Regions from separate parts of the Streptomyces sp. NPDC097129 genome, predicted to be linked through region 2. Evidence: riboswitches for the same ligand, from Rfam matches in the RefSeq annotation. Region 2 holds a riboswitch; the other holds the start of a gene.
The links. A riboswitch is a leader RNA that binds a small molecule or an ion and turns the genes downstream of it on or off. The one in region 2 is predicted to bind S-adenosylmethionine.
Positions count from the first base shown of each region.

Region 1: linked by a shared signal. The riboswitch ahead of thrC (threonine synthase) and the one ahead of AC0B9F_RS01435 (aminotransferase class V-fold PLP-dependent enzyme) in region 2 are both predicted to bind S-adenosylmethionine.

Region 1 covers NZ_JBVOQE010000006.1:57,073-64,624, reverse strand. Annotated here, with positions in the region: gene groL (chaperonin GroEL) at 1-1,251, opposite strand, end outside; gene AC0B9F_RS18770 (cold-shock protein) at 1,584-1,787, opposite strand; gene AC0B9F_RS18765 (MoaD/ThiS family protein) at 2,197-2,475, opposite strand; gene thrC (threonine synthase) at 2,556-3,833, opposite strand; SAM riboswitch class I at 3,852-3,993, opposite strand; gene AC0B9F_RS18755 (glucosyl-3-phosphoglycerate synthase) at 4,162-5,106, shown strand; gene AC0B9F_RS18750 (hypothetical protein) at 5,227-6,000, opposite strand; gene AC0B9F_RS18745 (alpha,alpha-trehalose-phosphate synthase (UDP-forming)) at 6,171-7,552, shown strand, end outside.
Region 2 covers NZ_JBVOQE010000001.1:311,420-318,971, reverse strand. Annotated here, with positions in the region: gene qcrA (cytochrome bc1 complex Rieske iron-sulfur subunit) at 1-372, shown strand, start outside; gene qcrB (cytochrome bc1 complex cytochrome b subunit) at 369-2,006, shown strand; gene trpD (anthranilate phosphoribosyltransferase) at 2,358-3,422, shown strand; SAM riboswitch class IV at 3,498-3,614, shown strand; gene AC0B9F_RS01435 (aminotransferase class V-fold PLP-dependent enzyme) at 3,756-5,117, shown strand; gene AC0B9F_RS01430 (Lrp/AsnC family transcriptional regulator) at 5,190-5,471, opposite strand; gene AC0B9F_RS01425 (rhomboid family intramembrane serine protease) at 5,468-6,211, opposite strand; gene AC0B9F_RS01420 (hypothetical protein) at 6,368-6,607, shown strand; gene AC0B9F_RS01415 (NYN domain-containing protein) at 6,666-7,552, shown strand, end outside.

The sequences.
Region 1 (7,552 bases), on a different contig from region 2:
CAGGGCCACGCCACCACCGGCGACGATGCCCTCCTCGACGGCCGCCTTGGCGTTGCGGACGGCGTCCTCGATGCGGTGCTTGCGCTCCTTGAGCTCCACCTCGGTGGCGGCGCCGGCCTTGATGACCGCGACACCGCCGGCGAGCTTCGCCAGGCGCTCCTGCAGCTTCTCGCGGTCGTAGTCGGAGTCGCTGTTCTCGATCTCGGCGCGGATCTGGTTCACGCGGCCCGCGACCTGGTCCGAGGAGCCGGCACCGTCGACGATGGTGGTCTCGTCCTTGGTGATGACGACCTTGCGGGCGCGGCCCAGGAGGTCCAGGGACGCGTTCTCCAGCTTGAGGCCGACCTCCTCGGAGATGACCTCGCCGCCCGTGAGGATGGCGATGTCGCCGAGCATGGCCTTGCGGCGGTCGCCGAAGCCCGGGGCCTTGACGGCCACGGACTTGAAGGTGCCGCGGATCTTGTTGACGACCAGGGTCGACAGGGCCTCGCCCTCGACGTCCTCGGCGATGATCAGCAGCGGCTTGCCCGACTGCATGACCTTCTCCAGCAGCGGGAGCAGGTCCTTGACGGAGCCGATCTTGGAGTTCGCGATGAGGATGTACGGGTCCTCGAGCGACGCCTCCATGCGCTCCATGTCGGTGGCGAAGTAGGCGGAGATGTAGCCCTTGTCGAAGCGCATGCCCTCGGTGAGCTCGAGCTCGAGGCCGAAGGTGTTGCTCTCCTCGACGGTGATGACGCCTTCCTTGCCGACCTTGTCCATCGCCTCGGCGATCAGCTCGCCGATCTGGGTGTCGGCGGCGGAGATGGAGGCCGTGGAGGCGATCTGCTCCTTGGTCTCGACGTCCTTCGCCTGCTCCAGCAGGGCGGCGGAGACGGCCTCGACGGCCTTCTCGATACCGCGCTTCAGAGCCATCGGGTTGGCGCCGGCCGCGACGTTGCGCAGGCCTTCCTTGACCAGGGCCTGGGCCAGCACGGTCGCCGTGGTCGTACCGTCACCGGCGACGTCGTCCGTCTTCTTGGCGACTTCCTTGACCAGCTCGGCGCCGATCTTCTCGTACGGGTCCTCGAGCTCGATCTCCTTGGCGATGGAGACGCCATCGTTGGTGATCGTGGGCGCGCCCCACTTCTTCTCGAGGACGACGTTGCGGCCCTTGGGGCCGAGCGTCACCTTCACGGCGTCCGCGAGCTGGTTCATGCCGCGCTCGAGGCCGCGCCGCGCCTCCTCGTCGAACGCGATGATCTTGGCCATGTGAAGTGGTCCCTCCAGGACTGGGGGTGATTACTTCGGACCGCGCCCGCGCCCGCGACGGACGGCCCCGACCGGAGGAAGCTCCTTGCTCCGCCCGGCCCTGGCCTCACCGACCCGGTCCTTACGTTGTCACTCTCACCTTCAGAGTGCTAACGCAATGATTAGCACTCGGGCATGGTGAGTGCAAGCGCCTCTCGGGGGTCGGGCCGGTCGATCAGCCGCCCGCGAACACGGCCGGGACGGCGTCCGGACGGCATCCGGGACGGCGCCGGGGCACGCCGAAGGGCCCGCACCCTGTGCGAGGTGCGGGCCCTTCGTGCGTGAATGAACGTTCAGGCGGCGACGCGAACCATGTCGGCCTGCGGACCCTTCTGGCCCTGCGAGATCTCGAACTCGACCCGCTGGCCCTCTTCCAGGGTGCGGTAGCCGTCCATCTGGATGGCGCTGTAATGGACGAAGACGTCCGCACCACCGTCGACCGCGATGAAGCCGTAGCCCTTCTCCGCGTTGAACCACTTGACGGTGCCCTGAGCCATGCCTAACTCCCCTATTACTGGCCCTTGCACAGATCCGCACTTCGCGGATCCGGGTCAGACCTCGCCCCCCGGATGGGTGGGGGCGTGCGCCGGAACGCGTCGACCGCGGCTGAATGTATCTGTCCAACTGCCGTCTGCAACAGGTCAATCGGACGAGAAATCTGGACGGGGCCGGTCCGGAATCTCGCGAGAATTCACCTGAATTCCGAGCAAGTCGGGCCCCACAAAGGGGTGCAAAAAAGACAAAAAACCTGCGTACTTTGGCTACTTCTTATCGCCCGTGCAGCAGGTTCCGAAGATCGCGCCGAAAGGATTGCGGGGCGCGTTCCCCAACTCTACCGCGTCTAACCACATGGAATTGCCCCCTCCGTTTCTCTCACGGAGGGGGCAATCAGATGAACTCTTCGTGTCAGCAGCCGCCGGCCACCGCCGGGATGATCGACACGCCCGCGCCGTCCGGGGTGGCCGTCTCCAGGCCCTGCTCGAAACGCACGTCGTCGTCGTTGACGTACACGTTGACGAACCGGCGCAGCTTGCCCTGGTCGTCCAGGACGCGGGCGGCGATGCCGGTGTGGTTCTTCTCCAGGTCCGCGATGACCTCGGCGAGGGTCGCCCCGTCGGCGGGCACCTCGGCCCGGCCACCGGTGTAGGTGCGCAGGATGGTGGGGATGCGAACGGTGACACTCACGGGGAAACCTCCGATAGGGGCGCGGGGAACTGCGCGACCGGCCCCCGCCGGCCCGCAGACACAACTCAACGATGCAGGCCCTAGGCGAGCCCGGCCTCACGGAACGAGTCGAGGCTGGGACGAATCGTCGCGGTCAGGCCCGTGCCGGCGACCGCGTCCAGGGTCTTCAGGCCGTCGCCGGTGTTCAGCACGACCGTCGTCTTCGTCGGGTCGAGAACACCGTTCTCGATCAGCTTGCGGGTGACACCCACGGTCACACCGCCGGCGGTCTCCGCGAAGATGCCCTCCGTGCGGGCCAGCAGCTTGATCGCGTCGACGACCTGCTCGTCGGTGACGTCCTCCACCGCACCGCCCGTGCGGCGCGCGATGTCCAGGACGTACGGCCCGTCGGCCGGGTTGCCGATGGCGAGCGACTTGGCGATGGTGTTCGGCTTCTGCGGGCGCACCACGTCGTGCCCGGCCTTGAAGGCCGTGGACACCGGCGAGCAGCCCTCGGCCTGCGCGCCGAAGATCTTGTACGGCTTGTCCTCGACCAGCCCCAGCTTGATCAGCTCCTGCAGGCCCTTGTCGACCTTGGTGAGCTGCGAGCCGGAGGCGATCGGGACGACGAGCTGGTCGGGCAGCTGCCAGCCGAGCTGCTCGCAGATCTCGTAGGCCAGCGTCTTGGAACCCTCGGCGTAGTACGGCCGCAGGTTGACGTTGACGAAGCCCCAGCCCTCGCCGGCCGGGTCGCCGATCAGCTCGGAGCAGAAGCGGTTCACGTCGTCGTAGTTGCCCTCGATGCCGACGAGCTCGCCGCCGTAGATCGCGGCCATGACGACCTTGCCCTGCTCCAGGTCGTGCGGGATGAACACGCAGGAGCGCAGGCCGGCCCGCGCGGCGGCGGCGCCGACGGCGCCGGCCAGGTTGCCGGTGGAGGAGCAGGACAGGGTGGTGAAGCCGAAGGCGCGCGCCGCCTCCAGGGCCTGCGCGACGACGCGGTCCTTGAAGGAGTGGGTCGGGTTGCCGGAGTCGTCCTTGACGTACAGACCGCCGGTCACGCCGAGCTCGGCGGCCAGGTGGTCGGCCTTGACGAGCTTGGTCCAGCCCGGGTTGATGTTCGGCTTGTCGGCCACGTCCGCGGGGACGGGCAGCAGCGGGGCGTAACGCCAGATGTTCGCGGGGCCCGCCTCGATACGCTTGCGGAGTTCCTCGGTGTCGTAGGCCGAGAAGTCGTAGGCGATCTCGAGCGGGCCGAAACACTCCTCGCAGGCGAAAACCGGGCCCAGCGGGACGCGGTGACCGCACTCGCGGCAGCTCAGGGCCGCGGCGGGACCGAGGTCGACGGTGGAGGTGCTGGTAACTGTCTGCGCAGCCATGTGAGGCGAGGCCCTTTCTCCTCATCTTCCCCACGACGCATCTCGCCGTGAGACGGAATTGGCACCTTCCCCGGCCGGGAGCCTCGCGTGAACGAGTCCGGAATCAGGGTGGTTGCCGGGGCTTCACCGGGCCGTGTCCCTCTGCCCCTCTGGATGAGCGGTATTCGGTTGTGAACGCGTGCGACCCCCGACATGCGATGGTCATCAGCGTTGTTCAAGACTGTAACCGAAGGCCAGGACAGTTGAGATAGCCGTCCGAACCGCGAGATGGATCACACGATCACCCGATGTGAGCCGGTGTGATCACGACAGTGAGGAGCCGCACACCGTGCTTGAAGAAGTCGAGCGCTGGCTGAGCACCCGCTCCTGGTCCGTGAGCGATCGGCCGCTGCACCAGATCCTGGCCGCCAAACGCGCCACGGGGCAGACGGTCTCCGTCGTGCTGCCCGCGCTGAACGAGGAGGAGACGGTCGGCGACATAGTCGCGGTCGTCCGGCACGACCTCATGCGGCAGGTCCCGCTCGTCGACGAGGTGGTCGTGGTCGACTCGGGCTCCACCGACCGTACCGCCGAGGTGGCGGCCGCGGCGGGCGCCCGCGTCGTCCACCGCGACGAGATCCTGCCACGCGTCCCGGCCGTCCCCGGCAAGGGCGAGGTGCTGTGGCGCTCCCTGCTGGTCACCTCCGGCGACATCGTGTGTTTCGTCGACGCGGACCTGAAGGAGTTCTCCTCCGACTTCGTGACCGGCATCGTCGGCCCGCTCCTCACCGACCCCGGCGTCCAGCTGGTCAAGGCGATGTACGACCGTCCGCTGGCCGGCGCGAGCGGCCAGGGCGGCCGGGTCACCGAGCTGATGGCCCGCCCGCTGCTGAACATGCACTGGCCGCAGCTGGCCGGCTTCGTGCAGCCGCTCGGCGGCGAGTACGCGGCCCGCCGCTCCCTGCTGGAACAGCTGCCCTTCCCCGTCGGCTACGGCGTGGAGCTGGGCATGCTGGTCGACGCCCTGCACCTGGTCGGTCTGGACGCCCTCGCCCAGGTCGACGTCGGTGTGCGCATCCACCGCCACCAGGACGGCCAGGCCCTCGGCCGGATGGCGGCGGCGATCTACCGCACCGCCCAGCTCCGGCTGGCCCGCGGGCACCTGATCCGGCCGTCCCTGACCCAGTTCGAGCGGGGCGAGGACGGGTTCGAGCCGCGCACGTACTCCGTGGACACGGAGGAACGCCCCCCGATGACGGAGATCGCGGAGTACGCGGCGCGGAAGGTGGCGTGAGGCGGACGTCCGCGGACGGTGGCGCGGGGCGGGCGTCCACGGGCGGTGGCGTGAGGCGGACGTCCGCGGACGGTGGCGTGAGGCGGACGTCCGCGGACGGTGGCGCGGGGCGGGCGTCCGTCAGCCGGCGTGGCCGTCGGACCAGCGCCAGCGGCCCGCCGCGTCCTGCTCACAGGTCAGGTACTCGCCGCCCTTGCCGTAGGTGCTCAGGCCGTGGTGGCGGTTGGCGCAGAACTGGCCGTCGGCGTAGCAGTTGCCCGCGGGGCTGGTGATCGCGCAGGTCTTGCTGCCGCCGCCGGACCCGCCACTGGTCCCGCCGCTGGTCCCGCCGGTGGTCCCGCCGCTCGATCCTCCGCTCGTCCCGCCGCTCGATCCCCCGCCGGCGGCGGTCTTCGTCGGCTCGGGGGTGTGCAGCAGACGGCCGCCGCAGTCCCGCCCGTCCCGGGCGATGACGAAGGCGACGTCGAAGGAGGGGGCGCGGTCGTCGGGGTCGTCGATCTGCTCGCAGACCTTTTCGCTCGCGCCCCAGGAGGAGGCCGTCCGTCCGCCGCCGTCGAGGGACGCCCCGGTGCCCTGGAGGTAGACGGCGTAGCGCAGGCCGCTCGCGCGGGCGGCGGCGACGGCCCGGCCGACCGCCGTCCCGGTGTGGTCGCTGATCGTGACGACGGTGGGTTCGGCCGCCGGTGCCGGGCTGCTGCTCGCCGGTGACGGCTCGGGCGCCGGCGCGGAGGTGCTCGGCGCGGCGCTGGTCGCCGGCGTCGTCTGCTGGACGGCCTTGCCGTCGGTGTCGTCGGCCTGGCAGCCGGTGAGCACGAGCGCGGCGGCCGCGACGAGTGCGGCGAGTCCGCGGGCTCCGCTTCCGCGCAGGCGTCTGTGGCCACGTGTACCGATCATGAGATCCGCCCCCCTGGCGTACGTGTCGATTCGTGTATCCGGCATCTTGTACGGTTCACAGGATCTTCACAAGCGGTTGGCGCAAGAGTCGTGTGAACGGGGCGTATACGACCGGCCACCGGATCCGGCCACACGTTTGAGGGTTTCCGGTGCGGGCTAGGTTGAGGCGTATGGCTTCCACGCACGGTGCTGATCAGAGGGCTCGGGTGCTGGTCGCGTCCAACCGCGGCCCGGTTTCGTACGCGGTGGGCGACGACGGCTCGCTCATCGCCAGACGGGGCGGTGGCGGGCTGGTGTCCGGGCTGTCGGCCATCGGGCCGGAGGCGGGGGCGCTGTGGGTGTGCTCCGCGCTGTCCGACGGCGACCGCGAGGCGGTGCGGCGCGGGGTCGGCGAGCAGGGCGTGCGGATGCTGGACGTCCCGGCCGACGTGCACGCCGACGCCTACAACGGCATCGCCAACTCCGTGCTGTGGTTCGTGCACCACATGCTCTACCAGACACCCCTGGAGCCGGTCTTCGACGCGGAGTTCCGCCGGCAGTGGGCGTCGTACGAGACGTACAACCGCGCCTTCGCCGAGGCGCTGGCCGAGGAGGCGGCCGAGGGCGCGGTGGTCATCGTGCAGGACTACCACCTCACCCTGGTCCCGGGGATGCTCCGCGAGCTGCGGCCCGATCTGCGCATCGGGCACTTCTCGCACACCCCGTGGGCGCCGCCGGAGTACTTCCGGATGCTGCCGGACGACATCGCGCGGCAGGTGCTCGACGGGATGCTGGGCGCGGACCGGCTCGGCTTCCTCACCCGCCGCTGGGCGGACGCGTTCACGGCCTGCTGCGAGCAGTTCGCGGACGGGCTCGGGGACACCCGGATCGGGGTGCACGGGCTCGGCGCGGACGCCGACTTCCTGCGCGAACGCGCGCACCGGGAGGACGTCGGTGAGCGGATGGCGGCGCTGCGGGAGCAGATCGGCGCGGGCCGCAGGGCGATCGTGCGCGTGGACCGCACCGAGCTGTCGAAGAACATCGTGCGCGGGCTGCTGGCGTACCGGCAGCTGCTGGAGGACCACCCCGAGTGGCGCGAGCGGGTCGTGCACGTGGCGTTCGCCTACCCGTCCCGGCAGGACCTCGCCGTCTACCGGGACTACACCGCCGAGGTGCAGCGGGTGGCCGAGGAGATCAACGCCGCCTACGGCACGGACGGCTGGACGCCCGTCGTGCTGCACGTCGAGGACGACTTCGCGCGCTCGCTGGCGGCGTACCGGCTCGCGGACGTGGCGCTGGTCAACCCGATCCGGGACGGAATGAACCTGGTCGCCAAGGAGGTGCCGCTCGTCTCCGAGGAGGGCTGCGCGCTGGTGCTGTCGCGGGAGGCCGGGGCGTTCGAGGAGCTGGGCGAGGACGCGATCGCGGTCAATCCGTACGACGTGACCGGTACGGCGGCCGCGCTGCACGAGGCGCTGAGCATGCCGGCGAGCGAGCGCAACGACCGCGCGAAGCGGCTGGCGGCAGCGGCGACCGCGCTGCCGCCCGCCAAGTGGTTCCTGGAACAGCTCCA
Region 2 (7,552 bases):
GAGGGCCTGGAGGAGCACGACGAGGACTTCCAGACCCAGATCGCCAAGGCGGCCCTGATGATCGTCCGGCTCCAGCCGGAGAACATCAAGGACAAGCGCGAGCTCCAGTGGTCGCACGAGGGCATCGTGGCGTACTCCAAGATCTGCACCCACGTCGGTTGCCCGATCTCGCTGTACGAGCAGCAGACGCACCACGTGCTGTGCCCCTGCCACCAGTCCACCTTCGACCTGTCCGACGGTGCCCGTGTGATCTTCGGTCCCGCCGGTCACGCCCTGCCGCAGCTGCGCATCGGTGTGAACGACGAGGGCTACCTCGAGGCGCTCGGCGACTTCGAAGAGCCCGTCGGTCCTGCTTTCTGGGAGCGCGGATGAGTACTGCAGCGAACCAAGCACCCCGCTCTCGCGGGAAGGCGCCGGCCGGCGAGCGCGTCGCCGACTGGGCCGACGGCCGGCTGGGGATCTACTCCCTCGCCAAGTCGAACATGCGCAAGATCTTCCCCGACCACTGGTCGTTCATGCTGGGCGAAGTGTGCATGTACAGCTTCCTCATCATCATCTTGACGGGCGTCTATCTGACGCTGTTCTTCCACCCGTCGATGAACGAGGTCGAGTACCACGGCACGTATGTCCCGCTCCAGGGACAGATGATGTCCGAGGCGTTCCGGTCGACCCTGCACATCTCCTTCGACGTGCGCGGTGGTCTGCTCATCCGGCAGATCCACCACTGGGCCGCGCTGATCTTCCTCGCGGGCATGTTCGTGCACATGATGCGCGTGTTCTTCACGGGCGCGTTCCGCAAGCCGCGTGAGATCAACTGGCTGTTCGGCTTCCTGCTGTTCGTCCTGGGCATGTTCACCGGCTTCACCGGTTACTCGCTCCCGGACGACCTGCTCTCCGGCACCGGTGTCCGCTTCATGGAGGGCGCGATCCTGTCCGTGCCGATCGTCGGCACGTACCTGTCGTTCTTCCTCTTCGGCGGCGAGTTCCCGGGCGGCGACTTCGTGGCCCGCTTCTACTCGATCCACATCCTGCTGCTGCCGGGCATCATGCTGGGCCTGATGGTGGCCCACCTGATCCTGGTCTTCTACCACAAGCACACCCAGTTCGCGGGTCCCGGCAAGACGAACAAGAACGTCGTCGGCATGCCGCTGCTTCCGGTGTACATGGCGAAGGCGGGCGGCTTCTTCTTCCTGGTCTTCGGTGTCATCGCGGTCATCTCCGCGGTCGCGCAGATCAACCCGATCTGGGCCATGGGCCCCTACCGGCCGGACCAGGTGTCCACGGGCGCCCAGCCCGACTGGTACATGGGCTTCTCCGAGGGCCTGATCCGCTTCATGCCGGGCTGGGAGATCAACTTCTGGGGTCACACGCTGGTCCTCGGTGTGTTCATCCCGCTGGTGATCTTCCCGCTGGTCCTGGTGGCGATCGCGGTCTACCCGTTCATCGAGTCCTGGGTCACCGGCGACAAGCGCGAGCACCACATCCTGGACCGCCCGCGCAACGCCCCGACGCGCACGGGTCTCGGCGTCGCCTGGATGACGGTGTACCTGACCCTGCTGATCGGTGGCGGCAACGACCTGTGGGCCACGCACTTCCACCTGTCGATCAACGCGGTCACCTGGTTCGTGCGGATCTTCGTCTTCGTCGGACCGGTCCTCGCGTTCCTGATCACCAAGCGGATCTGCCTCGGCCTGCAGCGCCGGGACAAGGAGAAGGTGCTGCACGGTCGCGAGACCGGCACCATCAAGCGCCTGCCGCACGGTGAGTTCATCGAGGTCCACGAGCAGCTCAGCCAGGAGGCGCTGCACACCCTCACCGCGCACGAGCAGTACCAGCCGCTCGAGATCGGCCCCACGGTCGACGAGAACGGTGTCGAGCGCAAGGTGAAGGGCGGCGAGAAGCTGCGCGCCAAGCTCAGCGAGGCGTACTTCGGCGAGGAGTCGCAGATTCCGAAGCCGACCGCCGAGGAGTACAGGGAGATCACGAGCGGCCACGGCCACCACTGATCGCTGCGTCAGCCACGCCACGGCCGAAGGGCCCCGTCCGCTGTTCGGACGGGGCCCTTCGGCCGTGTGCGGTCGGCCTTCGGGCCGGCCGCTCGGTGGAACGGTGGTCCGCCGACGGCTGTTCCGCGAGGCGCTGGCCCGGTGACGGGGGCCGAGCGGGAGCGGCCGCGGGCTCGTAGGCCGGGCGAGGTCGCGGGGCCGCGGGGCTCCCGGCGTCCCGGCTCGGGCGGCCCGGGGGCTTGTCGTGCGTGGGCAGGGCCCCGTCCGGTGTTCGGACGGGGCCCTTCGCCGTGTGCGGGGCTGGATAGGGTGGAGGTGTCATTCGATGCGTACGACGACCAGGAGCGGCTGATGAGCGCTGTGACCCCCGCTGGAGGCGACACCGCGGCGGGCCGTTCCTGGCCGCGCGTGCTGAACGGTCTGCTGGAGGGCCGCGACCAGAGCGCCGAGGACACCGCCTGGGCGATGGACCAGATCATGCGCGGCGAGGCCACCGACGCGCAGATCGCCGGCTTCGCGGTCGCGCTGCGCGCCAAGGGTGAGACGGTCGAGGAGATCACCGGTCTCGTCCGGGCGATGTACGACCACGCCAACGTCATCGAGGTGCCCGGCCCCACCGTCGACATCGTCGGCACCGGCGGCGACGGCGCCAAGACGGTGAACATCTCCACGATGTCCTCCATCGTCGTGGCCGGCACGGGCGCGAAGGTGGTCAAGCACGGGAACCGGGCCGCCTCCTCGGCCTCCGGCGCCTCCGACGTGCTGGAGAAGCTCGGCGTCAACCTCAACCTGCCGCTGCACCGGGTGCCCCAGGTGGCGGAGGAGGCCGGCATCACCTTCTGCTTCGCGGTGAAGTTCCACCCCGCGCTGCGCCATGTGGCCGCCGCACGCGGCCAGTTGGGCATCCGCACCACCTTCAACGTGCTCGGCCCGCTGACCAACCCGGCGAAGGTGCGCGCGCAGGCCGTCGGCGTCGCCGACGCCAGGATGGCGCCCATCGTCGCCGGCGTCTTCGCCGAGCGCGGCAACTCCTCCCTGGTCTTCCGCGGCGACGACGGCCTGGACGAGCTGACGATCACCTCCACGTCCCGGGTCTGGGTCGTCCGCGACGGCAAGGTCACCGAGGAGACCTTCGACCCGCGCGACGTCGGCATCGACCTGGCCCCCGTGGAGGCCCTGCGCGGCGCCGACGCCTCCTACAACGCCGAGGTGGCCCGCCGCATGCTGGACGGAGAGCCCGGGGCCGTCCGGGACGCCGTCGTGCTGAACTCCGCGGCCGCGCTGGTCGCCCTCGCGCCGACCGACGCCCCCCTGACCGAGCAGATCCGCGCCGCCATGGCGAAGGCGGCCCTGTCCATCGACTCGGGCTCGGCCAAGCGCACCCTGGACCGCTGGGTGGCGGCCAGCAACTCCTGACGCCGGCCGGTGGCCGTCCCGCGATGCGGACCCGGGTTGCGGGGCGGCGATCACTTCCGTTAGGTTCCTGAACCAGGTCATGAGTGACAGTCATGAGGCCCCGGCCGACTGTCCGGCAACCCTCCGTCCGTGGCGGGGTGCCCCGGGTGAAGACCAGGCCGCAGTCAGCAAGGTCTGCGGCAAGCGCGGACCCCTCGCGAACCCAGGGGTCCTGGTCGTCGAGGAGTCTTCCGTGAGCAAGCGAATGCGATAGGGCCGCCGAGCCCCGCCTCCGCGCACCCTTTTTCCTTCACTTTCCCGCGCTCTGCCGCGCACCCTCACGGGAGTTCCGCCATGTCTGTCTCCACCGCTGCCTCCGCCCAGTCCGTTTGTGCCCCGCTGTCCGTTCTGGGCCGGGATGTCACCGTCCCGCTCGTCACCGGCGGCGAGGTCACCTACGCCGCCCTCGACTACGCCGCCAGCGCCCCCGCACTGCAGCGCGTCTGGGACGACGTGGCCGCGTACGCGCCGTACTACGGCAGTGTGCACCGCGGTGCCGGGTATCTGTCCCAGCTGTCCACCGACCTGTTCGAGAACGCCCGCCGCGCGGTCGAGGAGTTCCTCGACTGCCGCGAGGGCGACCAGGTCGTCTTCACCCGCTCCACGACCGACTCGCTCAACCTGCTGGCCCGGGCGATCCCGGCCGACTGCCAGGTCTTCGTCTTCGAGACCGAGCACCACGCCTCGCTGCTGCCCTGGCAGCACGCGAAGGTCAGCTACCTCAACGCCCCGCGCACCCCGCAGCAGGCCGTTCGGACCCTGGAGCGCGCCCTCGCCGACCGCGACCCTCACGGCCCGGCCCTGGTCTGCGTCACCGGCGCCTCCAACGTCACCGGCGAGCTGTGGCCGGTGCGCGAACTGGCGGCCGCCGCGCACGCCCACGGCGCCCGGATCGTCCTGGACGCCGCCCAGCTCGCCCCGCACCACCCGGTGAGCGTGCGCGACCTCGACGTCGACTGGGTCGCCTTCTCCGGCCACAAGCTGTACGCACCGTTCGGCTCCGGCGTCCTGGCCGGCCGCGCCGACTGGCTCCAGGCCGCCGACCCCTACCTCGCCGGCGGCGGCGCCAGCCGCAAGGTCGCCCGGCGCGAGGACGGGGGAGTGGACGTGGAGTGGCACGACAGCGCCGCCCGCCACGAGGCCGGCTCCCCGAACGTGATCGGCGCCTACTCCATCGCCTCCGCCTGCAAGGCGCTGACCGAGGCCGGCTGGGACACCCTGGTCGCCCGCGAGCAGCACCTGATCACCACGGTCCGCGAGGGCCTGGCCGACGTGCCCGAGGTGAGGATCCTCTCCCTCTTCGGCGACGACGCCCCCCGGGTCGGCGTGATCTCGTTCGTCGTCGAGGGCTGGAACAGCTCCCACTTCGCCGCGGCCCTGTCCGCCGAGTACGGCATCGGCGTCCGCGACGGCCTCTTCTGCGCCCACCCGCTGGTGCGCACCCTGCTCGGCAGCGACCCCCAGACCCAGGGCGAGTGCGGCGCCCCCGAGGCGGCGCCGGGCGAGAAGTCCCTCAACGCCATCCGCGTCAGCTTCGGCGCGGGCACCCCCGACGAGCACGTGGAGCGTTTCGTCACGGCGGTGAAGGAACTGGTCACGCAGGGCGCGAAGTGGACCTACCGCACGGAGGACGGCCGCTGCGTCCCCGCGGTCTGAGGAGCGGGACGAGGCGCGGTCCGAGGCGCGGTCCGAGGCCGTGAAGCGCCCGGGGAGGCGGTGTTCCCTCGGTCAGGAGTCCAGACCGATGGCGAACGCCGCCTCCAGGTCGTGCTGGGAGTACGTGCGGAACGCCACGTGCGTGTCCGTGCCCTCCACGCCGGGGATCTTGCTGATCCGCCCCGGGATGACCTCCGCCAGGTCCTCGTGCTGCCGCACCCGCACCATGGCGATCAGGTCGTACGTCCCAGTGACGGAGAAGACCTCGCTCACCGAGTCCAGCGAGGCGATCTGCTCGGCGATCTCGGGGATCCGGTCCACGCTGGTCTTGATGAGGACGATCGCGGTGATCACGGCTGGTTCTCTCCCTCGGGGGCCGGAGCAGGGGCGGGTTTCACTCTAGTCCCACGGCGGACGACCACCCACGCGACCACGAACCCCAGCCCGAAGCCGACCAGATGCGCCAGATACGCCACCCCCGGCCCCTGCGCGGCGCGCCCCGCCGCCAGCCACTGCAGCGCCGCCCAGAACGGCAGGACGACCCACGCCGGGAAGCGCAGCGGCAGGAAGAACAGGAACGGCAGGAGACTGGTCACGCGGGCGCGGGGAAACAGGGAGAGAAACGCGCCGAGGACCGCTGAGATCGCCCCCGAGGCGCCGACCAGCGACTGCTCGGACGCGGCGTGGGCGGCGGCGTATCCCAGGAGGGCCAGATATCCGCAGCCGACGTAGAAGACGACGAACCGGACGCGGCCCATGCGTTCCTCGGTCATCGCTCCGAAGACGTAGAGGAAGAGCATGTTGCCGAGCAGATGCACCCAGCTGCCGTGCACGAACAGGGCCGTCACGGGCGTCAGGGCCGCGCCGGGGGAGCCGTGGAAGAGGTCGGCCGGGACCACTCCCCAGCGCCGGAAGTATGCGCGCTGGGCGGCGAGCAGCTCGTCGCCGTGGCCGTAGGCCGGATTCACCCCCGCCGCCGGGCCCAGCAGGAAGATCAGGCAGCACACGGCGATCAGTGCGTACGTCACCGGGGCGGAGGTGCGCCGCAGGGTCCTTCGCGCCGTGCCGACCGCGGTCGTCCAGTTGCCGATCATGTCTACAGAGCATGACGTAACGGGACGTATCGGACGAGGCCGCCTCGCCGCCGTGGACGGACCAGCGGCCGGTGACCGCAAGGCCTTAGGGTTACGTGCCACACGCACCGGGGAGCCCGGCGCGTCACGGACACTGGAAGAAAGCGAACAGTCACGATGACGGTTCCCCTGCCGACCGCCACGACGCGGTGGCGCTGCGCGCTCTGCGGCAACCTCACCCGCTTCGACGTGACCCGCTCGTCGAAGGTCGTCGAGTACGTCCACCTCGATCTCGCGGGCGAGCCGAAGGTCGAGGAGCGCGAGGTGCTCAGTGAGACCATCGAGTCGGTGCGCTGCCGCTGGTGCAACGCCGTGGACCAGGTGGAGCTCGTGGACCGGCCCGCGGCCGAGTCCTGAGCCGAGCGCCCCCTCACGGCCGACAGGGAAACACGTACGACAGGTACAGGAGTGACGGATGGTGGAGACCACAGGCGGGGGGCCGGGCGACGGCGCCGCTGAGGTGCTCGACCGTCCGCTGCCCGACGGTGTGCGCCGCAAGGTCGTCCAGATCGTCGCGGACGGCTTCGGCGGGCTGACCGTCGGCGAACTGCCCGCACAGCTTCGGCAGTACGCACGGTTCGCGCCGAACCGGCGGGCCAAGTTCGCCGGGAACGCGATGGCGGCCGCGCTGGAGACCGATGCGCTGTTCCGGCAGCGGATCGGCGAGAAGTTCAGAGAAGCGCAGCCGGAACTGGCCGGCGCCCTGGACTCCGGCTCCCCGCCCCCGGCCGCGGACCCGCACGACGTGGCGGCCGCGGCCTATGTTCTGCGCCCCGCGGGCTGGGTCAAGCTGGTCACCGCGGCCGGCGAGGAGGCGCAGCGCGCCCACGCCGAGCGCGCCGACGAGGAGAACCGCGCCGAGCTGGAGCGGCTGCGCGAGCTGCTCGCGCAGACGAAGGAACACACCCGGGCCGAGACCGAGCGCCTGCGCACCGAGCTGGACCGCACGAAGAAGGAAGCGGAAACGCTCCATCGCAAGCTGCGCGCCGCCCTCAGCGACGTCAAGCGCGGCGAGGCGGCCCTGCGCAAGACGCAGGCCGAGACCGACGCCGCGCGCGCCGAGGCGCAGGCGCAGGTGTCCGCGGCGGAGAGCGAGTCACGGCGGCTCAAGGCGCGTCTGAGCGAGGCGGAGGCCGCCCTGGAGGCCACCCGCCGCGCGGCGCGCGAGGGCCGCAGCGTGGAGGACATGCGGGTCCGGCTGCTGCTGGACACCCTGCTGGACGCCACCCAGGGCCTGCGGCGCGAACTCGCCCTGCCGCCGGTGTCCGTGCGCCCGGCCGAGACCGTGGACGCCGTCGAGCC